Regions from separate parts of the Pseudoflavonifractor sp. genome, predicted to be linked through region 3. Evidence: a T-box and tRNA genes for the amino acid it is inferred to sense, from the RefSeq annotation. Region 3 holds a T-box; the other regions hold tRNA genes.
What was found. A T-box is a leader RNA that pairs with one kind of tRNA and senses whether it is charged. The one in region 3 lies ahead of ACOX7T_RS04495 (glycine--tRNA ligase), so its partner is inferred to be a tRNA-Gly.

Region 1: it encodes a tRNA-Gly, which carries the amino acid that the T-box ahead of ACOX7T_RS04495 (glycine--tRNA ligase) is inferred to sense. The anticodon was not compared.
Region 2: it encodes a tRNA-Gly, which carries the amino acid that the T-box ahead of ACOX7T_RS04495 (glycine--tRNA ligase) is inferred to sense. The anticodon was not compared.

Annotation. Positions count from the first base shown of each region.
Region 1 is NZ_JBMNPX010000002.1:46,358-53,909, reverse strand. Features, by position in the region: gene ACOX7T_RS02760 (TrmH family RNA methyltransferase) at 14-844, opposite strand; tRNA gene ACOX7T_RS02755 (tRNA-Cys) at 1,116-1,189, opposite strand; tRNA gene ACOX7T_RS02750 (tRNA-Gly) at 1,239-1,314, opposite strand; tRNA gene ACOX7T_RS02745 (tRNA-Phe) at 1,357-1,432, opposite strand; tRNA gene ACOX7T_RS02740 (tRNA-Asp) at 1,436-1,512, opposite strand; tRNA gene ACOX7T_RS02735 (tRNA-Val) at 1,536-1,611, opposite strand; gene ACOX7T_RS02730 (Na/Pi cotransporter family protein) at 2,041-3,828, shown strand; gene ACOX7T_RS02725 (hypothetical protein) at 3,940-4,743, opposite strand; gene ACOX7T_RS02720 (polysaccharide deacetylase family protein) at 5,071-6,351, shown strand; gene ACOX7T_RS02715 (CD1247 N-terminal domain-containing protein) at 6,445-6,915, opposite strand; gene efp (elongation factor P) at 7,009-7,552, opposite strand, start outside.
Region 2 is NZ_JBMNPX010000025.1:20,586-28,137, reverse strand. Features, by position in the region: gene ACOX7T_RS13900 (recombinase family protein) at 1-203, opposite strand, end outside; tRNA gene ACOX7T_RS13895 (tRNA-Lys) at 395-470, opposite strand; tRNA gene ACOX7T_RS13890 (tRNA-Gln) at 480-554, opposite strand; tRNA gene ACOX7T_RS13885 (tRNA-His) at 621-696, opposite strand; tRNA gene ACOX7T_RS13880 (tRNA-Arg) at 714-790, opposite strand; tRNA gene ACOX7T_RS13875 (tRNA-Gly) at 794-867, opposite strand; gene ACOX7T_RS13870 (hypothetical protein) at 1,016-1,654, opposite strand; gene ACOX7T_RS13865 (hypothetical protein) at 1,690-3,066, opposite strand; gene ACOX7T_RS13860 (RNA polymerase sigma factor) at 3,063-3,620, opposite strand; gene ACOX7T_RS13855 (arsenate reductase family protein) at 3,733-4,083, opposite strand; gene ptsP (phosphoenolpyruvate--protein phosphotransferase) at 4,113-5,819, opposite strand; gene ACOX7T_RS13845 (HPr family phosphocarrier protein) at 5,876-6,142, opposite strand; gene ACOX7T_RS13840 (PTS fructose transporter subunit IIABC) at 6,179-7,552, opposite strand, start outside.
Region 3 is NZ_JBMNPX010000003.1:99,219-106,770, forward strand. Features, by position in the region: gene ACOX7T_RS04485 (hypothetical protein) at 136-330, shown strand; gene ACOX7T_RS04490 (LTA synthase family protein) at 372-2,192, opposite strand; gene ACOX7T_RS04495 (glycine--tRNA ligase) at 2,648-4,066, opposite strand; T-box leader at 4,145-4,351, opposite strand; gene ACOX7T_RS04500 (hypothetical protein) at 4,431-4,787, opposite strand; gene ACOX7T_RS04505 (peptidoglycan DD-metalloendopeptidase family protein) at 5,044-6,570, opposite strand; gene ACOX7T_RS04510 (metallophosphoesterase) at 7,000-7,552, shown strand, end outside.

The DNA.
Region 1 (7,552 bases), on a different contig from region 3:
TTTTTTCATTCTCTTATTCTCTTGCTCTCAGCTGCCAGAAGGCCACAGCACTGGCGGCGGCCACGTTCAGCGAGTCCACGCCGTGGGACATGGGGATGCGCACCGTGTAGTCGCAGTGGGCAATGGTGGTGTGGGACAGGCCGTCCCCCTCGGTGCCCAGCACAATGGCCAGCTTGTCCTCAGCCATGAGGGCCGGGTCGTCAATAGACACCGAGTTGTCGCTCAGGGCCATAGCCGCGGTCTTGAAGCCCAGGGCGTTGAGCCGGGAGAGGCCCTTCTCCGGCCAGTCGGCGGGACTGTCGCCGATGCGGGTCCAGGGAATCTGGAACACAGTGCCCATGCTCACCCGCACTGCCCGGCGGTACAGGGGGTCGCAGCAGGTGGGGGTGACCAGCACGGCGTCCATGTGCAGCGCCGCAGCGGAGCGGAAGATGGCCCCCACATTGGTGGAGTCCACGATGCCCTCCAGCACCGCCACCCGGCGGGCTCCGGCGCACAGCTCCTCCACCGTGGGCAGCACGGGGCGGCGCATGGCGCACAGAATGCCTCGGTTCACCTGATAGCCGGTCAGGGCGGCCAGCAGGTCGTTGTCCCCGGTGTACACCGGGATATCTCCGCAGCGCTCCATGATGTCCCTGCCCTGGCCCTCCAGGTGCTTGCGCTCCATCAGCAGGGACAGGGGCTGATATCCGGCCTCCAGCGCCCGGGCGATGACCTTGGGGCTCTCAGCGATGAAGATTCCCTTCTCCGGCTCCAGCCGGTTGCGCAGCTGGGCCTCTGTCAGCCGGGTAAAGACCTCCAGCTCGGGCAAATCCAGACTGGTGATTTCGATCAGCTTTGCCATTGCGCTTCCCTCCGCAGCTTGCACGTTTCTTTGTCAGCAGTATAAAAGGAAAAATCCCGACCGCTTTCGCAGTCGGGACTTCAAGCCATCCCGACACGACAAATGCCAGCCGGACCGGGGCCCCACACGGTGGGGCGGCGCTTTTGCGCCGTACAAGCGTTTTGGACGAAGGCCAAAACCTTGGCGCAGGGGGCGGCTTCGCCGACCCCGAGCATTCAAATTCCCCAGGTATCCAAAAAGAAACACCAGCCTGTCGGCTGGTGTTTCTTTTTGGAGGCGCCACCCAGACTCGAACTGGGGGTAAAGGTTTTGCAGACCTCTGCCTTACCACTTGGCTATGGCGCCGATTACAGATAACAGGAGCAAATTACTTGCTCCTGTTATCTTCTGTTTCTGGAGCGGGTGACGAGGCTCGAACTCGCTACCTCCACCTTGGCAAGGTGGCGCTCTACCAGATGAGCTACACCCGCGGGGTTATCTCTCTGAACCACTCTATGCAGTTCAGAGAGATTTGGTGCCTCCGGTCGGAATCGAACCAACGACACGGGGATTTTCAGTCCCCTGCTCTACCAACTGAGCTACAGAGGCAAATGGCGACGCGGAAGGGACTTGAACCCTCGACCTCCGGCGTGACAGGCCGGCGTTCTAACCAACTGAACTACCGCGCCATTTGACGTTGGGTCAAGACCCATGGTGGGAACAACAGGGCTCGAACCTGTGACATCATGCTTGTAAGGCATGCGCTCTCCCAGCTGAGCTATGCTCCCCTGTTGGCCGCTTGCGTTTTTGTTTATCTCTCGCTCGCGACGAAGGTTATTATACTAAAGCCCCCCTGAAATGTCAACCCCTAAATTTATCTTTTTTATTCTTCTGTTTTGCCCGCCCCACTTCTGTGCCGATTTTGTTGCGTTTTCTTTTTATAAATCCAATATTTTTCATCTTTTGATTTAAAATGTTTGAAAAATATTTTTCAGTTTCCGACATTTTCCCTTTTATAGTTTCATAAAATTACCTTATTCACCTTATATTCTCTCTTTCCGAAAAAAAGAGGCAAAAAACTTCACTTTTATCGTTTACGAACAAAATAATGAGGTTTATAATCTATAATAGATTGGCTCCTCTGCCGCTTGGCACGGAGCTTCCATTATCTTACGATGTTCTGAATTTATAATCCTATCATATCTGGAGGCAGACTGGTGAGTATTTACGATGTAATCTCCCTTCTGGGCGCTATTGCCACCTTTCTCTTTGGCATGACCACCATGACAAGCGGATTGGAGAAGCTGTCCAGCGGACGGCTGGAATCCATTCTGGAACGGCTGACCAACAACCTGTTCATGAGCGTCCTCATCGGCGCCCTTGTCACCGGCCTGGTTCACAGCTCGGCCGCCACCACCATCATGTGCGTGGGCTTTGTCAACTCCGGTATTATGAAGCTGGAGCAGACAGTGGGTATCATTATGGGCGCCAATATCGGCACCACCATTACAGCCCAGATTCTCCGCCTGGGAGACATCTCCTCGGACAATCTGCTTCTCTCCATGATGCGCCCGGAGTATTTCGGCCCCATTATGGCAGTGGTAGGCATTGTGCTCTATATGTTTATCAAGAGCGGCAAAAAGCGGATTGTAGGCCAGCTGCTGCTGGGTCTGGGCCTGCTGTTTATCAGCATGCACACCATGACCGCCTCTGTGGCGCCGCTCCAGGACGTCCCCGAGTTCCGCAACCTCTTCGTGGCCTTCTCCAATCCCCTGCTGGGCATCCTGGTAGGCGCCCTTGTCACCGCCCTGCTCCAGAGCTCCACCGCCTCGGTGGGTATCCTGCAGGCCCTCACCTCCACCGGCGTCATCACCTTCAACATCGCCTTCCCCATCATTATGGGCCAGAATATCGGCACCTGCATCACCACGCTCATCTCCTCCATCGGCGCCAGCCGCAACGCCAGACGGACGGCCATGCTCCACCTCTACTTTAATGTTATCGGCACTCTGGTCTTCCTGGCAGGTATCTACGGCGCTCAGCTGGCCCTCACTCCGGCGGGCGGCCTCCCCTTCTGGTCGGCCACCATGAACATGGGCGACATCGCCTCCTTCCACACCTTCTTCAATATCGGCTGTACCCTGCTCCTCCTCCCCTTCCATAAGCAGCTGGTCCGCCTGGTGGAGCGCACAGTTCCCGGCGACGAGAGCAACGGCTTTACCATGCTGGATGAGCGTTTCCTGGCCACACCCGCTGTGGCCCTGGATCGGGCCCATGACGCAGTGGTACATATGGGTACGCTGGCCCGGGACAACTACCGTATCTCGGTGTCTCTGCTGAGCCAGTATGACACCAAGAAGGCAGAGCTGCTGCGTGAGAACGAAAACACGCTGGACAAGCTGGAGGGTACGCTGGACAACTACCTGGTCCGCCTGTCCGACCACTCCCTGTCAGCCGCAGAGAGCACCCAGGTCTCCGAGCTGCTCCACACCCTCTCCGATTTTGAACGAATGGGCGATTACTCCGTCAATATCTCCGAGAGTGCCTCCGTCCTCCGGGAGCGCAGCATCTCTTTCTCTCCCACGGCCCAGCGCGAGCTCACCGCCCTCACCGATGCGGTGGGCGAGGCGCTTGACAAGACGCTGGAATGCTACACCAGCCGCTCCAGAGAGCTTGCCCTTGAGGTGGAGCCGCTGGAGGAGGTGGTGGATCTTCTGCGGGATGAGCTGAAGAGCCGTCACATCGAACGCTTCAAGACCGGCGCCTGCACCATTGAGCAGGGTACTCAGTTCCTGGAGCTGCTTATCAATCTGGAGCGTGTGTCCGACCACTGTTCCAACGTGGCGCTGCAAATTCTCCGCCGTACAGCCCCCAAAAACGACCTGGTTCTCACCGATACCCATGCCTATCTCCACCAGCTCCATCACGGCTCCAGCCGGAGCTTTGACGAGCTCTTTTCCGCCTACCGCGCCAAATACCTGGCTCCCATCGACGCGGACAAATAAGCACACTGAGAAGCCCCGGCAGCACGGTTGCTGCCGGGGCTTCTTTCTCCATCCACGCTTTTCTACTTGCAAAAATTAAAAGCCCGGCAGCACATTGCTGCCGGGCTTTTCTTACATGAGCTTCACAGTGTAGTAGACAGCCATGATCAGCACCCACGCCGTAGGCACCGCATAGTAGACCATCTCTCCCACGCTGGTACCGATAATCAGGGAAGCAATCAGGACCAGCGCCATCAGCGCACAGCTGACGTAGATGAGGATATAGTTGGCAGTCTTGGGCAGGAGCCGGACGCTCTTCTCCTTCACAGTCAGCACACCCTGGCCGCGCTGGGCTGCCGCCGCCAGAGCCGCCACAGCAGCCAGGAACACCACCAGCAGAGCCATAATCACATAGGTCCGCATACCAGTACCCAGCGCGAAGCGGATATAGATGCCCAGTACACCGGCCGCACAGGCCGCAGCCACAGCGAAGAACTCGGTCTGGTAGATATAGTATACAAAGGCAAGCACCGCAAACACTACGTTGGCAAAAATCAGGAAATCCACACCGGTGGCGTTAAACTGCCACACGATGGCACTGTATACGCCCAGCATAACCAGGAACGCGCCGATAGCCCACAGGAAGATTCCCTTTTTTCCCTTCTTCCACTGGCTGACCGCCAGGAAGAGCACTGCCGCACCAGCAATAATGCCCGCGAAGGTGATGATCTTCAGCGCAGAGGCAATGCCAACCGCCAGGCTGATACCAAAGCCATCCACCGTAAAATCAATATAATATTTCTGCGTCATCAGCAGCAGGAACTCCAGAACCACCGCTCCTACAATCCAGTAGAGAACTTTGGTAAGCGCGATGTCCTCCTGGCGCTGCTTCTCTGCCTTCAGCCGCTGCTTTTCCAGTCTTTCTCTGCTATCCATTTATCCATCTCCTATGGAAATTCTCCTGCGCCGCCGGCAGGTGCGAGGAACCAATCCTCTGTATTTTACCAGAAAGTTACCTGCTTTGCAACTAGAAAAACCATCCGCCTGCCTGTTTCAAAAAATTTCGTCTTTTTTCTGCCGCTTAAAACTTTTTTTGCGCTTTCTCCGTCTAAGCATTATCTTTTGCACTCCTTCAGAAACCTGAAAAAATTTTAAGGAATTGTAACCCCTTTGTTATCTACTTTTCGATTTTTTTGTCGTATGATAGTAGTCACTGGCAAGGCACTACACACAGAGAACTATCTTGCAGGAGGAACGCTTTCCATGAGAACAAAAATCAACCGCTTTCTCGCGTTGGGGCTGGCTCTGGCCCTGATGCTGCCCCTGGCTGCCTGTAAATCCACCGGCGACGGCGGACAGTCCCAGGCGCCCCAGCCCTCTCAGAGTGAGACCCAGCCTTCCGCTACCCCCACGCCCACACCCACTCCCGAGCCCGTGGACCCCTACGACGCGGTGCGCAACTACTGGAGCGAGGACCAGCTCACCCAGGCCTGGGGTCCCAACCAGCCGGTGGAGCACCTGTTCTTCCACCCCGTCATCGCCTATCCGGAGTACACCTTCTCCAGCGCCATCTCTGAGAAGCGTCAGAAAGGCCTGGACGACTGGATGGTAACGGTGGACGAGTTCAAGAAGATCATTCAGAACGTCTATGACAAGGGCTATATCCTGGTGAACATGGGGGATGTGTGGAGCGAGGTCACCGACGAAAACGGCGTGACCCGGATGCAGCGCAACACCCTCATGCTCCCCGAGGGCAAGAAGCCCCTCATCATCTCCTTTGACGACGTGAATTACTACCAGTACATGCTGGAGGAGGGCTTCACCTCCAAGCTGGTGCTGGGAGACGACGGCCAGATCTGGGCCGAGACCCGGGACCCCTTCACCGGTGAGGTCTCCCTTACCCAGGACCTGGACGCCACTCCCATTCTGGACAACTTCGTCCTGGAGCACCCCGACTTCTCCCTCAACGGCGCCAAAGCCATCTACTCCCTCACTGGCTATGAGGGTATCTTCGGCTACCGCACTCAGAACGACCGGTATATCGCCGCCGACGACCCCGCCCGCCCCGCCTTTGACGCCAAGCGCGCCGCTGAGATTGAAGCGGTCAAGCCCATCATCGAGCGTCTGAAGGAGACCGGCTGGACCTTCGGCTCTCACACCTGGGGCCACTGTAATCTGGACACCTGGTCCCTGGAGAAGATCCAGATTGACACTGAGCGCTGGGCTGAGGAGGTTGGCAGCCTGGTTGGCCCCACCAACATCCTCTTCTACCCCCACGGCGCCCGCCCCGACGGCAACGACTGGCACAAGACCGGCCCCAAGTTCCAGTACCTCCAGAGCCAGGGATTCCGCATCTTCGCCAGCGTGGGCACCAACTCCTTCTCCTATATCAAGGATGACATCTCCGCCGTCATCTGCGACCGGCTCCATCCCGACGGAACCACCCTCCGCTGGGCCCGCAGCCGCTACCTCCAGTTCTACGACGCTCAGGAGATCATCGACCTGTCCGTCCGCCCCGACCGTGGCTACGATTTCAGCAAGTAACACACAGCGGGACCTGCTTTGTGTAGGTCCCGCTTTTTTTAGAGCACGCAAAAAAGCCCGGAGCATTTTGCTCCGGGCTTTTGTTGTTGGATTTTACTCCTCGTCGCCGTGGTCGTGATCGTGGTCGCAGCCACAGCCGCAGCCGCAGTCATCATCCTCGCAGTCGCCCACGTCGATGACAAACTTGCCCTTGCAGTTGGGGCACTCCACGGTGCCGGCCTCCAGCACGGCCTCGTCGATGACCAGGGAGTCGCCGCAGTTGGGGCACTCGACCTCGAAGAAGTCGTCGTCGCCGCAGCAGTCGCACTCGTCCTCATCGTCGTCCTCATCCTCGTCGTCCTCGTCGTAGACAACCTTCTCCACGTCGGAGAGATCGTCGGAAATGGCGTCGATCTCCTCGCCCATGGCCTCCATGTTGTCCTCCATGTCCTCGATGGACAGGCCGACCTCTTCCAAGATGCCGATCATCACGCTGATGAGCTTGCCCTCCTTGGACTCCTCGGTGTCCAGCTTCATGCCCTCAGCCAGGCCCTTCAGGTACGCGACCTTCTCAGAAATCGTCATGTTAATCTCCTTTCACACTCATCCTCTTGGGACCGTTCGAAAGTGGATCGTTCTCATGGCTCACCCGTGCGGCACTGTGCCGCCAGGTATTGCTCAGGCCTTGCAGCGCTCCAGGTACTCGCCGGTGCGGGTGTCGATCTTGATGCGGTCGCCGGGGTTGATGAACAGGGGCACCTTGATCTCCGTGCCGGTCTCCAGGGTGGCGGGCTTGGTCACGTTGGTGGCGGTGTCGCCGCGGAAGCCGGGATCGGTCTCGGTGACCTCCAGCTCCACGAACGTGGGGGGCTCCACGGAGAAGATCTTGCCCTTGTAGGAGTTGATCTTGCAGGACATGTTCTCCTTCACGAAGCGGAAGTTGTCGCCCAGTACGTGGCCGTCGATGGGCACCAGATCATAGGTCTCGGGGTCCATGAAGTAGTAGAGATCGCCGTCGTTGTAGCTGTACTCCATGTCCTTGCGCTCCACGAAGGCCTCCTCGAACTTGGCGGTGGGGTTGAAGGAGGTCTCGGTCACGCCGCCGGTGATGACGTTCTTCATCTTGGTGCGGACAAAGGCCGCGCCCTTGCCGGGCTTCACGTGCTGGAACTCGACCACCTGCATAACCTGGCCGTCCATCTCAAAGGTCATGCCGTTACGA
Region 2 (7,552 bases), on a different contig from region 3:
GACAAGAGCTTATCAATGGCCGCTCTTGTCCAGCGTTCTTTTCCAGTAGGGGAAGGAATCCTTTTCTCGGAAAGTATGTCTGCAACTTTGCCAAGGCTGGCTCCGGAAAGATAGTAGTCAAAAATCATACGGATGACTTCCGCTTTCTCCTGGCAAATGATAAATGCATTGTTTTCCATCTGATAACCATAAGGAATACGCATGTTTACATATCTCCTTTACTAAAACAATAATATACGCAGGTTTAGAAACGGAATTCTCTCCGCCCAAACCTGCGTTTTGAAATAGTATTTATGGAATAATGAACAATCCAGCAGTGGTGTTTCTGGTGCAAACTGACGAGAAAAAGCAAAACCTGCGTATAACTATAGTTATACGCAGGTTTTGTCTACTTTGGTGACCCAGCGGGGACTCGAACCCCGGACCTTCGCCTTAAAAGGGCGTTGCTCTACCAACTGAGCTACTAGGTCGAATAAAATTGGCTGGGATGGCTGGACTCGAACCAGCGAATGCGGGAGTCAAAGTCCCGTGCCTTACCACTTGGCTACACCCCAGTATCGCAGGTTCAAAAAAGGGAAGGCCCGGAGCGGACGCTCCGGGCCTTCCGCCTTGAGACTATATGGGGTGGGTGACGGGACTCGAACCCGCGACACTCGGAACCACAATCCGATGCTCTACCAACTGAACTACACCCACCATATGGAAGGGAAAACTGGCACGCCTGAAGGGACTCGAACCCCTGACCCACTGCTTAGAAGGCAGTTGCTCTATCCACCTGAGCTACAGGCGCGTATGGAGCGGGTGATGGGAATCGAACCCACGCGACCAGCTTGGAAGGCTGGGATTCTACCATTGAACTACACCCGCATGGGACGCGACAAACTGAATGTCAGCCTTGATATATTACCACGGACAACCCTATCTGTCAATGCCTTTGCCGAAAAAAATAAAAAAATTTCCTCCGCACCCCAGCGCGTCATTTGAGGGGGAGTGCGGAGGCGTGGAGGTCAGGCAATCAGGCGATGGAGTCCGGAGCAGAATCCTCCATCAAGTCCTGGCCGAAAAAGTCGGAGTAGCGCACAGTGAGTGCTCCACCCCCAAAGATCACGTCAGCGATGTCCAGTCCGGGCTCCAGGGCAAGGACATAGTCCTCCGCGCTGGTGAGTGCCCGCACCAGCTCAGTGCCGTCCCGGAGCACAATGGTGACCTGGGTAAAATCAGCGGGGAGACGCTGGCCGTTGACAAAGTCAAAGATGCTGTCGGTCAGGTCACCGAAGAGGACGGTCATGCTGTCAGTGGACAGCACCGCAGCGGAGAATCCGGCGGAGATGCCCATCTCTCCCTCCTTGGAGGCCAGCAGCGTAAAGCCGTCCTCCGCCTCCTCCAGAACAAAGACCTCCAGGGAGCCGAAGGCCTCGGTGCCGGGATTCCGGTTGCCGGCCAGCAGGACCGGCTGTTCCCCGTAGGCAGTGCTCTGTAAGAGCACGCAGTCCTCGCCATAGGTGTCTGCCAGCCAGGCCGACCCCCGCTCCAGCATGCCGCTGTCCGCAGAGGGGGAGGGTGCGGGCGAAGGAGACGAAGGGGAGGCACAGGCGGCCAGAGTCAGGGCCAGCAGAAATGTCATCAGCAGGGAAGCAATACGGGAAAACCGCATAGAAAGCCCTCCTTTTTGTAATTTAAGATAAAAAATTAACGGAACGTATACAGAAACAGGCCGGAATCAGCTCCTTGGGCGGAGAGAAACACCCGGCTGTCATCCAGCCAGCCCAGGGAGCGCTCCTGATTTTGCTCCGTCCCCACCCGGTCAAAGAGAACGAGCTGGCCGGCGGCAAAGTCCAGAACCCCCAGTTGGGTTACATCCAGACTGCTGTCTTTCTTCCCCGACAGGAAGCAGCAGGCACGGTCTCCGCTGGGGGAGAGGAGGAACTGGGTGCCGGACACAAAGGTGAAGCCTTCGATAGGAGCGGATCGGGTACCGGTTTTCCAGTCCAGGACGGCTGCCTGGCCGTTGCTGTCAATCTCCAGGGCGTACCGGCCGCCCAAGTCCAGCACACCCTGGCTGCCTGCGCTGTCATAGCGGGGAAGAGAATTGACGGTCTGCTCCACCGCTCCGGAGGACAGGTCCCACACCCAGGCGGAGCAGGTATCTTCGCCGCCGGTGAGCAGCAGGATGCCGCTGTCCAGAAAGACCGCCCGGTCCAGAGAGGCGCCAAGGGTCTCCTCCAGAGCGGTCAGCGTGCCGTGCTCCAGGTCCAGCAGATAGGGGTGCTGACCGGTCTCGCCCCGTACATGGCCTGTCAGTAGGGCGTGACGCAGGTCGGAGGTGAGAGAGAAGCCGGTGATGCCGCGCAGGCCGTCCGCCGGGTGCTGCTCGGTCAGCAGGCGGCTCTCCCCGCTGCCGAGATCCAGCAGCACAGCCCGGAAGTCAAACTCCCTCAGCAGACCGCCCCGCAGCAGCAGCACCACGGCGTCACTCCGTCCGGGGATAGTCTGGGCCTCCCAGCGTCCCCCGCCGTCGGGCAGGGAGCCCTCGCCCACTGCGGTCAGTCCGCCGTTTCTCACGCACCAGAAGACCTGGCCGGTCAGAGTCCCGCCGCTGTCGGCAAAGCGGAAGGGTGTGACCTCCGCCGGAATGTCCCGGAGTGTGCCGTCTTCCAGGGCGGCAAAGCGGACGGAATCCACCGTGCCGTCCTGGTCCCGCTCCGCCTGCCACAGCGCCGTGCCGCCGGTCTGCCAGCCCTCCAGAGACAGGGGTAGGTACTGGACCTGGACGGCATCCCCCAGCTGTGCACCGGAGGAGGCGTCTCCCGCCGGGGGAACCTGCTCGGGGACGGAGAGATGGAGGAAGGAAAAGACAGCGGTGCGAAATTCCACATTGCCTGCCATGGCGGCCGCCAGAGCCCCCAGCAGCACCGCAGCAGCGGCGGCCGCAGCCAAAAGCCGGAGGCTCAGACCGCCCCGCCGTTTTGCAGGTATGGATTCGCCCGGCATGAGCCGGGCCCGGGCGCCGGAGAGCAGGGCGGGGTCCACGCCGCCCAGGGCGTCCAAGAGCATATCAGGCGTCAAAGAAATCCCTCCTGTTCCAGATAGATTTTCAGCTTGTTTCGTGTGCGGAAGAGGATGACCTTGACCCGGCTCTCCGGGAGCCGGAAGGCCTGGGCAATCTCCCGGATGGAGGCCAGATACCAGTACCGGCAGAGGAACAGGTCCCGGTCCCGGCTGGACAGTCCCTTCAGAAAGACCTCCAGGGCGTGCGTCAGCTCGGACAGCCGGGCGGCCTCCTCCGGTCCGCCGGAGGCCGGGACGCACTGGGACAGCTCCTCCAGGGCCAGGGGCACCTGGCCGCCGCCCCGTTTTTTCCGTGTGTTCCTGCGCCAGCGGTCCAGGCTGAGCCGCCGAGTGATGGCCCCCAGAAAGGCGGAGAGGACAGCAGGCCGGTGGGGCGGAATGGCGTTCCAGGTCTGGAGCCAGGTGTCGTTTACGCACTCCTCCGCGTCCCCATGGTCGGAGAGAATGTTCATGGCGATGGCGCGGCAGTAGCCGCCGTATTTCCGGTCGGTCTCCGCGATGGCGTCCTCATTTCTCGCCCAGTACAGCGCCACAATCCGGCTGTCCTCCATGACAGCGCCTCCTTCCGTCTGAAAGGTCCTTTCACCCATATAGTCGCCAATGGCGTGAAGATGGTTACAAAAAAATCCGCCTGCCGGAAATTTTCCGGCAGGCGGAGCAATATCAGAGCAGGGCGGCGGCCCAGTCGGCCTCACGGAAGCCCACCAGGACGGCTGTTTCGGTCACCAGGATGGGGCGCTTGACCAGCATGCCGTCGGATGCGAGCAGGTCAAGCTGCTCATCCTCGCTCATACCGGGCAGACGGTCCTTCAGAGCCAGGGACTTGTAGAGCAGGCCGCTGGTGTTGAAGAGCTTGCGCAGAGGCAGGCCGCTGCGGCCGTGCCACTCAGCCAGCTCCTCTCGGGTGGGGTTTTCCTCCTTGATGTCCCGGAGGGTGTAGGTGAGACCGTGGCTGTCCAGCCAGGCCTGGGCCTTGCGGCAGGTGGAGCACTTGGGGTAGCAGACAAAGAGCATGGGGAGACCTCCTGTATCAGCGGTGTGGTTCAGCGGACGTTGGCCTTGAGGCAGGCGTACACCTCGTCGGCGGTGGACAGGCCCATCACCTGGTCGGCCAGGGCGCGGGCCTCCTCCCTGGTCCAGCGGGAGATGGCCTGGCGGATGGGCAGCACGGCGGTGGGGGAGACGGAGAACTCGTCCAGCCCGAAGGCCAGCAGCAGGGGGGTCATGAGGGGGTCCCCGGCGGACTCGCCGCACATGCCCACGGGGATGCCCGCCCGCTTGGCCTGAGAGGCGGCCATGCGGACGGCCCGGAGCAGGGCGGGCTGGAAGTAGGAGCAGAGGTAGGAGACCTGGTTATTGCCCCGGTCGGCGGCCAGGGTGTACTGGGTCAGGTCGTTGGTGCCGATGGAGAAGAAGTCGGCCTCACGGGCCAGGGTGTCGGCCAGGAAAACGGCGGCGGGGGTCTCCACCATCACACCCAGCGGGATGTCCCGGTTGAAGGGGACGCCCTCCTGGGCCAGGCGGGACTTGGTCTCCTCCAGCAGCACCCGGGCGGAGCGGATCTCATCCACGCAGGAGACAAAGGGAAGGAGAATCCGGATGCTGCCGTAGGCGGAAGCACGGAGGATGGCGGACAGCTGGGTTTTGAAGAGGTCGGGCTTGCTCAGACAGTACCGGATGGCGCGGAAGCCCAGGAAGGGGTTTTCCTCAGGCGCTGTGTCCAGACAGGCGATGTCCTTGTCTCCGCCGATGTCCAGGGTACGGATGATGATCTCCCGGCCCTCCAGCCGCCGGGCGGCGTCCTGATAGATGCGGAACTGCTCCTCCTCGCTGGGAGGTGCGGCGCGGTTCATGAAGAGAAATTCCGTGCGGAACAGACCCACGCCCTCGCCGGTGTGCTCCAGCACACCGGGCACATCCCTGGGGCTGGCGATGTTGCAGCACAGGGACACGGCCTCGCCGTCGGCGGTGTGGGTGGGGCGGGCGCGGAAGCGGATCAGATCGGCCTGACGGGCCATCTCCTCTCCCTGGCGGGCGCGGCAGTCCCGGAGGACCTCCTCGTCCGGATTGACGAGGACGGTTCCGGCGCTGCCGTCCACCACCAGAGTCTCGCCGCCGGAGAGAATATCCGTAATATTGGGGACCGACAGCACGGCGGGCAGGGCCATGGTGCGCGCCAGAATGGCGGAGTGGGAGGTGATCCCGCCGCTCTCCGTCACAATGGCGGCCACATTCTCCCGCCGGAGGCCGGCGGTCATGGAGGGGGTGAAGTCCCGGGCCACCAGCACGGAGCCGGAGGGAATGGTACTCAGCTCCACCCGGGGGCGGCCCAGCAGAATACACAGCAGGCGGCGGCGCAGATCCTCCACGTCCCCGGCCCGCTGGCGCATCAGCTCGTCCTCCATGGAGGAGAACAGCTCCACATACATGCCGCACACACTGTCCGCCGCAGCCTCGGCGCATACGCCGTTTTCAATGGCGGCGTTCATCTGGCTGGTCATATAGGGGTCGGAGATCATCATGGCCTGTCCGGACAGGATCTCCGCCTGCTTGTCCCCTACGCGGGTCCGAAGCTCCTCCGCCATGGCGGAGGTCTCCCGGATAAAGGCGGCCACGGCGCCGGTCAGCCGGGCCTTTTCCGCCTCCACGCCGGAGAATACCACGTCTCCATACCCCAGGTCGGGCTCGGCCACCAGCACGGCGGTGCCGATGCCGATGCCGCCCGAGGCGGGAATTCCCTCACACTTCATAACCTGAACCTCCCAGTGCCGCCCGGCGGCAGAATCAAGGACGGAAAGGGGAAGCCTTACTCCTCGCCCAGACCGGAGCGCACCAGATCGGCGGCAGTGCGGAGCATCTCCACCTCGTCGGGACCCTCACAGCGGATCTCAATCTCGGCGCCCTGCTTCATGCAGGCGGCCATCACGTTCATAATGCTCTTGCCGTCAATCTCACGGCCGTTGAAGACGATGGTGATGTTGGACTGGAACTTGGTCATGGCCTGGACAAAGATATTGGCGGGACGCATGTGGAATCCGGCCTTGTTGATAACAGTGAGCTGCTCGCTGACCATAATGATAACCTCCAAAAATGATGTATTCCAGCGGATTCATACCCGCTTTTTCCGCAGCACGGCCAGCACCAGCATGCCGGCCAGGGCTCCGGCGGCCAGGGCGATGAGGTAGCCCGGCACATTCCGGATAACAGGGAAGACAAAGATACCGCCATGAGGGGCGGGCAGGGTACAGTTGAAGAAGGCGGCCAGTCCGCCTGCCAGGGCGGAGCCGGTGACGCAGGCGGGAATGACCCGCACAGGGTCGGAGGCCGCAAAGGGAATGGCCCCCTCGGTGATGAAGCACAGACCCATAATATAGTTAACCAGGCCGGACCGGCGCTCCTCCGGGTAAAACCGGCTGGGGAAGAAGGTGCAGCACAGGGCGACGGCCAGGGGCGGCACCATGCCGCCCGCCATGGCGCAGGCCATGACCACAGAGCCCACAGCGGGTGAGGCGGCGGCCAGGGTGGAGGTGGCGAACACATAGGCGGCCTTGTTGAAGGGGCCGCCCATGTCCACGGCCATCAGTGCGGCCACAGCTGCGCCCAGGGCGATTCTGCGGCCCTCGTCCATGGAGGCCAGGGCGCTGTCCAGGGCGGTGTTGAGCATCCCCACAAAAGGGTTGACGGCGCAGAGAAAGAGCCCGGTCAGCAGCAGCCCTGCCAGGGGGTAGAGGAGCACGGGCTTGAGCCCCTCCAGGGGGGCGGGCAGGCCGGACAGAAGACGCTGAAGCAGGCGCATCAGGTATCCGGCGGCAAAGCCGGCCACCAGGGCGCCCAGGAATCCGGCGGAGACCGCCTCGGCGGAGAAGAAGGGGAAGGTGTAGCCGGAGACGGCCAGGGCGCCGCCCACAAAACCGGCCATCAGCGCAGGCCGGTCCCCGATGGCCACGGCGATATAGGCCGACAGCACCGGCAGCATGAAACGGAAGGCGGCGTTGCCCACCGTATTGAACCAGGCGGCCAGCTGGGTATTGGTTCCAAAGGTTTCGTAGCCCAGGGAGGGGTCGTCCAGCAGGAAGGAGATGGCGATAAAGATACCGCCGGCGATGACAAAGGGCAGCATATGGCTCACGCCGTTCATCAGCTGCTTGTAGAGGGTGCGGCACAGATTTTCTCCGCCCTGTGCCGGACGGGGCCTGGCGACGACGGCCTCCTTGTGGTGGTAGATCGGGGCCTTGCCGTCCAGCACCTCCTGAATCAGCGCGGCCGGGCGGCTGATACCGGCAGACACCGGGACCCGGAGCACCGGGCGGCCGTCAAACCGGGCCATATCCACCTCCCGGTCAGCAGCCACGATGATGCCGTCGCAGGCGGCGATCTCCTCATCTGTGAGTACCCGGGCGGCGCCGGAGGCGCCGTTGGTCTCCACCTGGATGGGGCAGCCCATGGCTCTGGCCGCCTGCTCCAGCGCCTCGGCGGCCATATA
Region 3 (7,552 bases):
GCATATCTAGTGTAATACTGACACTTTTCTTTAAAGGCTTCACCATATCACCTCTATACGAGATAATACTATGATTCACGATTTCTCTTTGCATTATATTGTTTAATCGTGTAAAATAGTGGTGAGGTGATTGCAGTGTACACAAACGACTTTGAAGCGGCGTTTTCTGCGTTTTTGGACCGGCATGAGTACGACGAGGCGGAGAATTATCTGTTTTCCATGGTGCGGCTGGCCTTTTCCGCGGGCTGGCAGGCGGCGGGAGGTCAGCCGCCGGTGTCGGAAAAAATATATCAGATCCTCTCCCCTGCCGGGGAGAAAGAGCAGAAATAAAACACGGCCCGCCGGATTTCAAAATCCGGCGGGCCGTAATTTTATCCCACAAAGTGCTTGCGCCAGTAGTACTGGAGGCTGTCGTACCGGTCGGCCAGGGCCTGGTTCTCGTCGGTCAGGTCCTTGGTCAGGTTTCCGTCCTCAAAGTAGAGGCCGGTGGGGGTGTTGATGACGGGCAGAGCCTCCATCACCGGCCGGGTGGCCTGCATGAAGGCGGGACCCTCCCAGCCGCACAGGTCAAACAGCTCGGTCATGAGGAAATTGGGGCTCAGGTCGGGGCCTTCGCCCTGGAAATCACAGCCCAGAACCTCCTTGGCCGCGTCGTTGGCCCAGATGAGGTAGCGGGTGGCATAGTAGTTCATGAAGCCCTCTTTGGTGGACAGGTCCAGGTCAATGCCCAGCTTGTTGTACACGCTGTTGGCGTCACCCATCCAGGGGTTGTGGTCGCCGAAGAGGACAATGACCACCGGGTCCTCGCTCTCCCGGAAGTAGTCAAAGAACATCTCCAGGTTATCGCCGGTGTTCTTCAGGGAGCCGAAATAGTTGTTCATCAGATTCAGCTCCTCCTGGGTGTAGGACCCGTCGTCCACCACCCAGCCGTCCCCGTACCAGGTCCGGTCGGTGTCGTAGGGGCCGTGGCCCTGGTAGGTCACGTTGAAGGAGAAATAGGGCCGGTCGTCATTGGCCTTGTGCTCCTCATAGAGGTTGATGATCTCGGGGAAGAGCACGTCGTCGTACCCGATGCCGCCGCCGGTCAGCTCGCCGTAGTAGTTCTCCACGAACTTGTAGTCCTCCAGGCCCAGGTTGGCGTTGATGTTCTCACGGTTGTAGAACCAGGCATAGCAGGAGTGGCTGCCGGTGGCGTAGTAGCCCTGGTCACGGAAGTACCAGGCGTAGGAGTTGGAGGGAGAACGGAAGGAGCCCAGGCTGGAGTAGCCGGTGAGGAAGCACCGCTCGGTGTCGATGGTGCCGCCGGCAAAGATGTTGGTCACCAGGTTGCCGGTGTAGCCCTCGGACTCCAGCTCGTGGAACACCCGGTATACCTCCGGGTTCAGCTCAGGTGTGCCGAACTTGGTGAAGTCGTTGTAGGCCTCCAGCTGGATGGTGAAGATGTCCACCTTCTGCTCCTCGGGGATGTCGGCGTCGGTGTAGCCGGACATAATCTCCTCGCAGGCCTTGGCGTCGTAGTCCTCGGGGGCCGGGTCGGAGGCGGAGCGGATGCTGTACAGGAAGGGATAGAGGAAGCCCTTGGAGGTGTACACCTGGGTGGCCGACCAGGGGGAGATGAGGTCCTCGTTGCGGGTCTTGTTGTTGTAGATGTTGGCGTCGGTGTACAGGGCGTACAGGGGGAAGGCCATCAGGATGGTCACCAGGGCGCAGAGCAGACGGGGCTTCCAGGAGGTTTTGGCTCTGGCGCAGAGCAGCAGGAACACCAGCCCCAGCACCAGCAGCACCAGGGCCATGACCATGCTCTTGTTGAGGAAGAGCTGGTACTTGCCCGCCATGTTGCCCGCTTCCCGGATGAGGAGGATGTCCTCAAACATCATGGGGTCGTTGCGGAAGGTGAGCTTGTAAAAGCTGGCGAAGGTGAGGCCCATGGTCAGCGCCGCCGTCACCAGGTAGGAAATCCAGGCCCGGCCGATGAGGAAATAGAGCAGCAGGGACAGGAATACCACCGGCAGGATGTTGAGCAGGGCGATAAGGGGGTGGGTAAAGTAGCTGATGAACATGGCGGTGCGGTTGTCCACGCAGGCAAACCACAGGGACAGCACCCCAATACACACCCCCATCAGCACGCACAGCACCGGGGTGAGCACAGGATTTTTGGCGATGGGGTCCAGCTTTTGCATCAATTTTTTCATAATTTTGACTCCGTTTTTACAAGGCAGGAAAAACAAACCCGCCGCACCGGCAGGCCGCCGGTGCGGCGGGTCACATTTGGGAACTTGGAAAGGACTTTCCGGAGGAAGGTAAAAGAGTTGTTCAGAGTTGTTCGGGCGCAGACTGAAATACCGGCGCAGAGAGTTGGGGCGGCATTGAGATCGCCGATGAATCGCAGCGACTTTCAAGTCTGGGCGGGTAACGCTGCTCGGGCAGAGGGGTAACGATACGGAAGAGCCGAACCGGCAAGCAACAGCTTTCAGGTTCGGTGGCTGGTTGGACACCACCGCCGCCGGACGCATCCCCGAAAGGGGTCCGGGGAAACGGGGGCGTTTGGCCCTGAAAGGGCCCTTCCGCCCCTGTGTCCCCGGCGGCTTTTGGGTACTTTTCGCCGGAGAAAAGTACCCCGTCGGAGACAGCTCTCTTATGCCCGAAATTAGAACGCGATCTTCTCCTCGATATAAGCCTTCAGCTGGTCGATGGGCAGACGCACCTGCTCCATGGTGTCGCGGTCACGGACGGTGACGCAGTGGTCGGCGGGGGTGTTCTCGTCGCCCACGGTCTGGAAGTCCACGGTGATGCACAGAGGCGTGCCGATCTCGTCCTGACGGCGATAGCGCTTGCCGATGGAGCCGGCCTCGTCGTAGTCCACCATGAAGTACTTGGACAGCTGGGCGTACACCTCCTGAGCGGCGGGGCCTAGCTTCTTGCTCAGGGGCAGCACGGCGCACTTGAAGGGAGCCAGGGCGGGATGGAAGCGCATGACGGTGCGGACGTCGTTCTTGGCCTCGTCCACGACCTCCTCGTCGTAGGCCTCCACCAGGAAGGCCAGGGTCACGCGGTCGGCGCCCAGGGAGGGCTCGATGACGTAGGGCACATAGTGCTCGTTCTTCTCCTGGTCGAAGTAGGTCATGTCCTTGCCGGAGTGCTCCTGATGCTGCTTCAGGTCGTAGTCGGTGCGGTCGGCCACGCCCCACAGCTCGCCCCAGCCGAAGGGGAACATGAACTCAAAGTCAGTGGTGGCCTTGGAGTAGAAGGCCAGCTCCTCGGGCTCGTGGTCACGCAGGCGCAGGTTCTCGTCCTTGATGTTCAGGTTGGTGAGCCAGTCGTGGCAGTACTGACGCCAGTAGGCGAACCACTCCAGATCGGTGCCGGGCTGGCAGAAGAACTCCAGCTCCATCTGCTCGAACTCACGGATGCGGAAGATGAAGTTGCCGGGGGTGATCTCGTTGCGGAAGCTCTTGCCCACCTGGCACACGCCGAAGGGCAGCTTCTTGCGGGTGGTGCGCTGGATGTTCTGGAAGTTGACGAAGATACCCTGGGCGGTCTCGGGACGGAGATAGACCTCGGTGGAGGAGTCCTCGGTGACGCCCTGGTGGGTCTTGAACATCAGGTTGAACTTGCGGATGTCGGTGAAGTCGCTCTTGCCGCAGCCGGGGCAGGGCACGTTGTTGTCCCGGATGAAGGCCACCATCTCCTCCTGGGTCATGGCCTCCACGTTCACGTCGGTGCGGCCGGTCTCCTGGAGGTAGTCCTCAATGAGCTTGTCGGCGCGGTGACGCATCTTGCAGGCCTTGCAGTCGATGAGGGGGTCGTTGAAGGTGGAGACATGGCCGGAGGCCACCCACACCTGGGGATTCATCAGGATGGCGGCGTCCAGACCCACGTTGTAGGGGTTCTCCTGGACAAACTTCTTCCACCAGGCCCGCTTCACGTTGTTCTTCAGCTCCACGCCCAGAGGGCCGTAGTCCCAGGAGTTGGCCAGGCCGCCGTAAATCTCGCTGCCGGGATAGACGAAGCCCCGGCCCTTGCACAGGGCCACGATTTTTTCCATGGTCTTTTCGGTGTTCTTCATTATAAAACTCAAACTCCTTCTGTCTGTGATTTGCCGGTGGAAAGGCGGCCGGAAAAACAAGAACCGCCCTGAGCGGATGCTCAGGGCGGATGAAAACTCCGTGGTGCCACCTGAATTCGGAGCATGACCGCTCCGCACTCGAACCCGGTAACGGCGGGGGACCGGCGGGGCATTTCCTCCCCACGGCTTACGGGCGCCTTCCGCGGGACCTTCGGACGCCTCTCACCAGCCGGCGTCTCTCTCAGGTCCGGGTCTCCGCGTACTCCTCCCGGTCAAAGCCTGTTTCTGCCCGACATTGTATCACCAAAACCCGGTTCCGTCAAGGACGGCGGGGGAAATGGGGCAAAAAAATCCTGTTTCGACCTCAGAACAGGCGGAGAAACTGGCTCACCACCACCGCCGCCATGACCACCACCGCCAGGGACGCGGCGGCGTCCAGGGCCAGGTGGAGCCGGCGGGGACGGCGCTGACGGGGCTGTTCCACGGCGGGAACCTCCTCCGGAATCTCCTCCCCAGCGTCCTCCGGCAGGTCAAAGGGGGTCTCCTCCCCTGTCAGGGCACGGCGGCAGGCGTCAAAGTCCAGCACCTTCCCCTCCCGCTGGGGGGTACGGGGCTGGGTGCGGAGGAAGAGCATATCTCTGGGCGCGGGGGCGGCCTCCCCGCTGGCCATTTCGTATACCGTCAGACGGCATGCGTCCAGGTTGTAATAGATGGTCTCCATGGCGGTCCCTCCCGGCTTTTGATGGATACAGCATAGCATACAATTCGTCCGATAAACCGGACTTTTTATCCTGCGCTTTCCAGGGGCTGTTCCTGTAATTATGGAACCTGTGTTCGAATATAGAATACAACAAATGTTCGAAAAAAGCAAGAGGTTTTTTCTGCTTTTTTCGACGTGGAAAAAGGGAAATTGTTCCGGTACAGGGACAAAAAAGTCCCCTGCACCATGGGGTGCAGGGGACTTTGCTGGTTCACAGTCAGGGCAGGTAGGACAGGGGGTTGACGGTGGTGCCGTTGATCTTCACCTGGAAGTGGCAGTGGTTGCCGGTGGACCGGCCGGTGGAACCCACCTTGGCGATGGTCTGACCCTGGTAGACCTTGTCTCCCACGCTGACCAGCAGGCTGGAGCAGTGAGCGTAGTAGGTCTGATAGCCGTTACCGTGGTCGATAATCACGTACTTGCCGTAGCTCCAGTTGCTGCCGGTGCCGGTGCCCGCCCAGATGACGGTGCCGCCGTCAGCGGCCTGGATGCCGGTGCCGTAGGGGGCGGCAATGTCGATACCGGAGTGGTAGCTGTAGCTGCCGAAGATATAGCGGTAGCCGAAGTAGGAGGTGATATTGCCGTACACGGGCCAGATAAAGTAGCCATTGGGCAGCCAGCTGGGCCGCTCCTTGGTGCCCACCGCGATGACCTTGGTGGTGGGCTCGGTGAGGGTGACGGTGTTGGTGACGGTGCGCTCGCGCTCGTTGCCGTTGACGTAGGTCACGTCGGCGGTAATCTCAGCCAGGCCCTCGCTGCCGGGGTCCAGCACCTTGGTCTCGCCCTGGTACATGGAGTCGTCCTGGACCTCCTCCACCGGGCTGGCAATGGCCTCCTGGTAGGTGACGGTCTCGGTGGTCTCAACGGACAGGAAGGGGATGACCTCACGGACGTTGAGAATCTGGCCGATATAGATCTTGTTCACGTCCACATCGGGGTTGAGCGCCTCCAGCTCGGACATGGACATGTCGTTGTCGTAGGCGATCTGCATGAAGGTGTCGCCGCTCTGGACCTCGTAGGTGGTCTGGCCGTTGGTGTTCTCGGTCAGGCGGGCCTGCATGACGGACAGGTCCTGCTCCACATCAGAGGGGGTGTACTGCCGGGTGATGGACACAGACTCCACAAAGTCGGCGGAGGTGGTGTTCTCATTGACATAGGGGGCCTTGATGGCGTCCAGCATAGCGGTGAGGGAAGCCTCGTCCTCGGCGGCGCCGATAAACTCGCCGTTGACCTTGAGCACGTAGCTCTTCATCACCTCGCCGATCTGGTCGAAGAGGTAGGTCTCGAAGTCGCCCACGTTGGACAGCTTGTCCTTTTCAGTGAGGGCAAACTCGTAGGAGACGGTGCTGTCCAGGGTATAGTCATAGCCCAGAATGTCGGAGGCCCGCTCCTCCACCCGGTCCATGGCGTCCTCAAACACCTCCGGCTCGGTGACCACGCCCAGAGTGACGCCGTCCACCGACACCACATAGCTGGGGGTGTACACGGTACCCACCACCAGGGCGGTGCCGATGACACCGGCGGCCAGCAGGAAGGCCAGGGGGCCCACCGCCTTGTGCCCCGCCACGGCGGCATCCGCCCGGTGGAGCACAGAGCCCACCTTGCGGCCTGCGGTAATCAGGGCATCCAGCAGGGGACGGCGACCCTGTTCACGGGCGCCCTCCCGGGCGCCACCCGCCGTCTCTTCGGCGGGGATGGCGTCGGGTGCTGTCTGCCGGCCGTGGGAGTGAAGAATTTCATCCATCGGAGCCAGACCTCCTTGAAAATAGCAAAAAGTCAAAATAAGAATCCGCCTGCAAAACAGCAAAAGCCGGAAATTACAGAACGGAGTGAAATGATTACAAACTGGTTACAAACGGTATCATACACGCTTTTTGCCTCCGCGTCAATACTTTTTTGCCCGCAAAGTGCCTGGAAAGGGGAGATTTTCCGCCTGACAGGGCTGAGATAGAGAGCAAAACCTTAAAAAACGAGGGAAAACCTTAAGAAAACCGTGTTGATTCCTTCGGGCCGGAAGGAATGGGCGGCCGGGCGTCAGGGTTCGGCGTCAGGGTTCGGGCGACTTTTCTTGCGTGGGGGCAGCCGGGCGTGGTATACTGTATCGTTAAGGCGGCACGGCCGCAGACCTGAAATCCAAGCGCAAAGCGCGATTTTTACACTCTGGAGGCATCCCATGGCAAAACGGAATTCCCGTCCCAGGCGCAGAGGACTGCGAATTTTTCTGGTTCTGGTCCTGGTGTTCCTGGCGGGGGGACTGTTCTTTTACGACCAACAGAACCGGATTCAGACCGAGACCATCACCGTCACCTCCGGCCGCCTGCCGGCGGGGTTTGACGGCTACCGCATCGTACAGATTTCCGACCTCCACGGCAAGGAGTTCGGGGAGGACAATGAAATCCTGCTGGAAAAGACGGCGGAGCTGGACCCCGACCTCATCGCCATCACCGGCGACGTGATTGACGACGCAGACCAGATGGGGATTCTGGAGCCGCTGGCCAGGGGGCTCACCGCCATCGCCCCCACCTTCTATGTCACCGGCAACCACGAGTGGGCCATCCGGGAGGCGGGCACGGTGAAGAGCCTGCTGGAGGAGTACGGCGTGACGGTGCTGTCCAACGAGTACCTGACCCTGGAGCGGGGCGGGGACTCCATTGTGCTGGCGGGCATCGACGACCCCAACGGCCCCTATGACCAGAAGACGCCCCAGGAGCTGTCTGACGAGATTC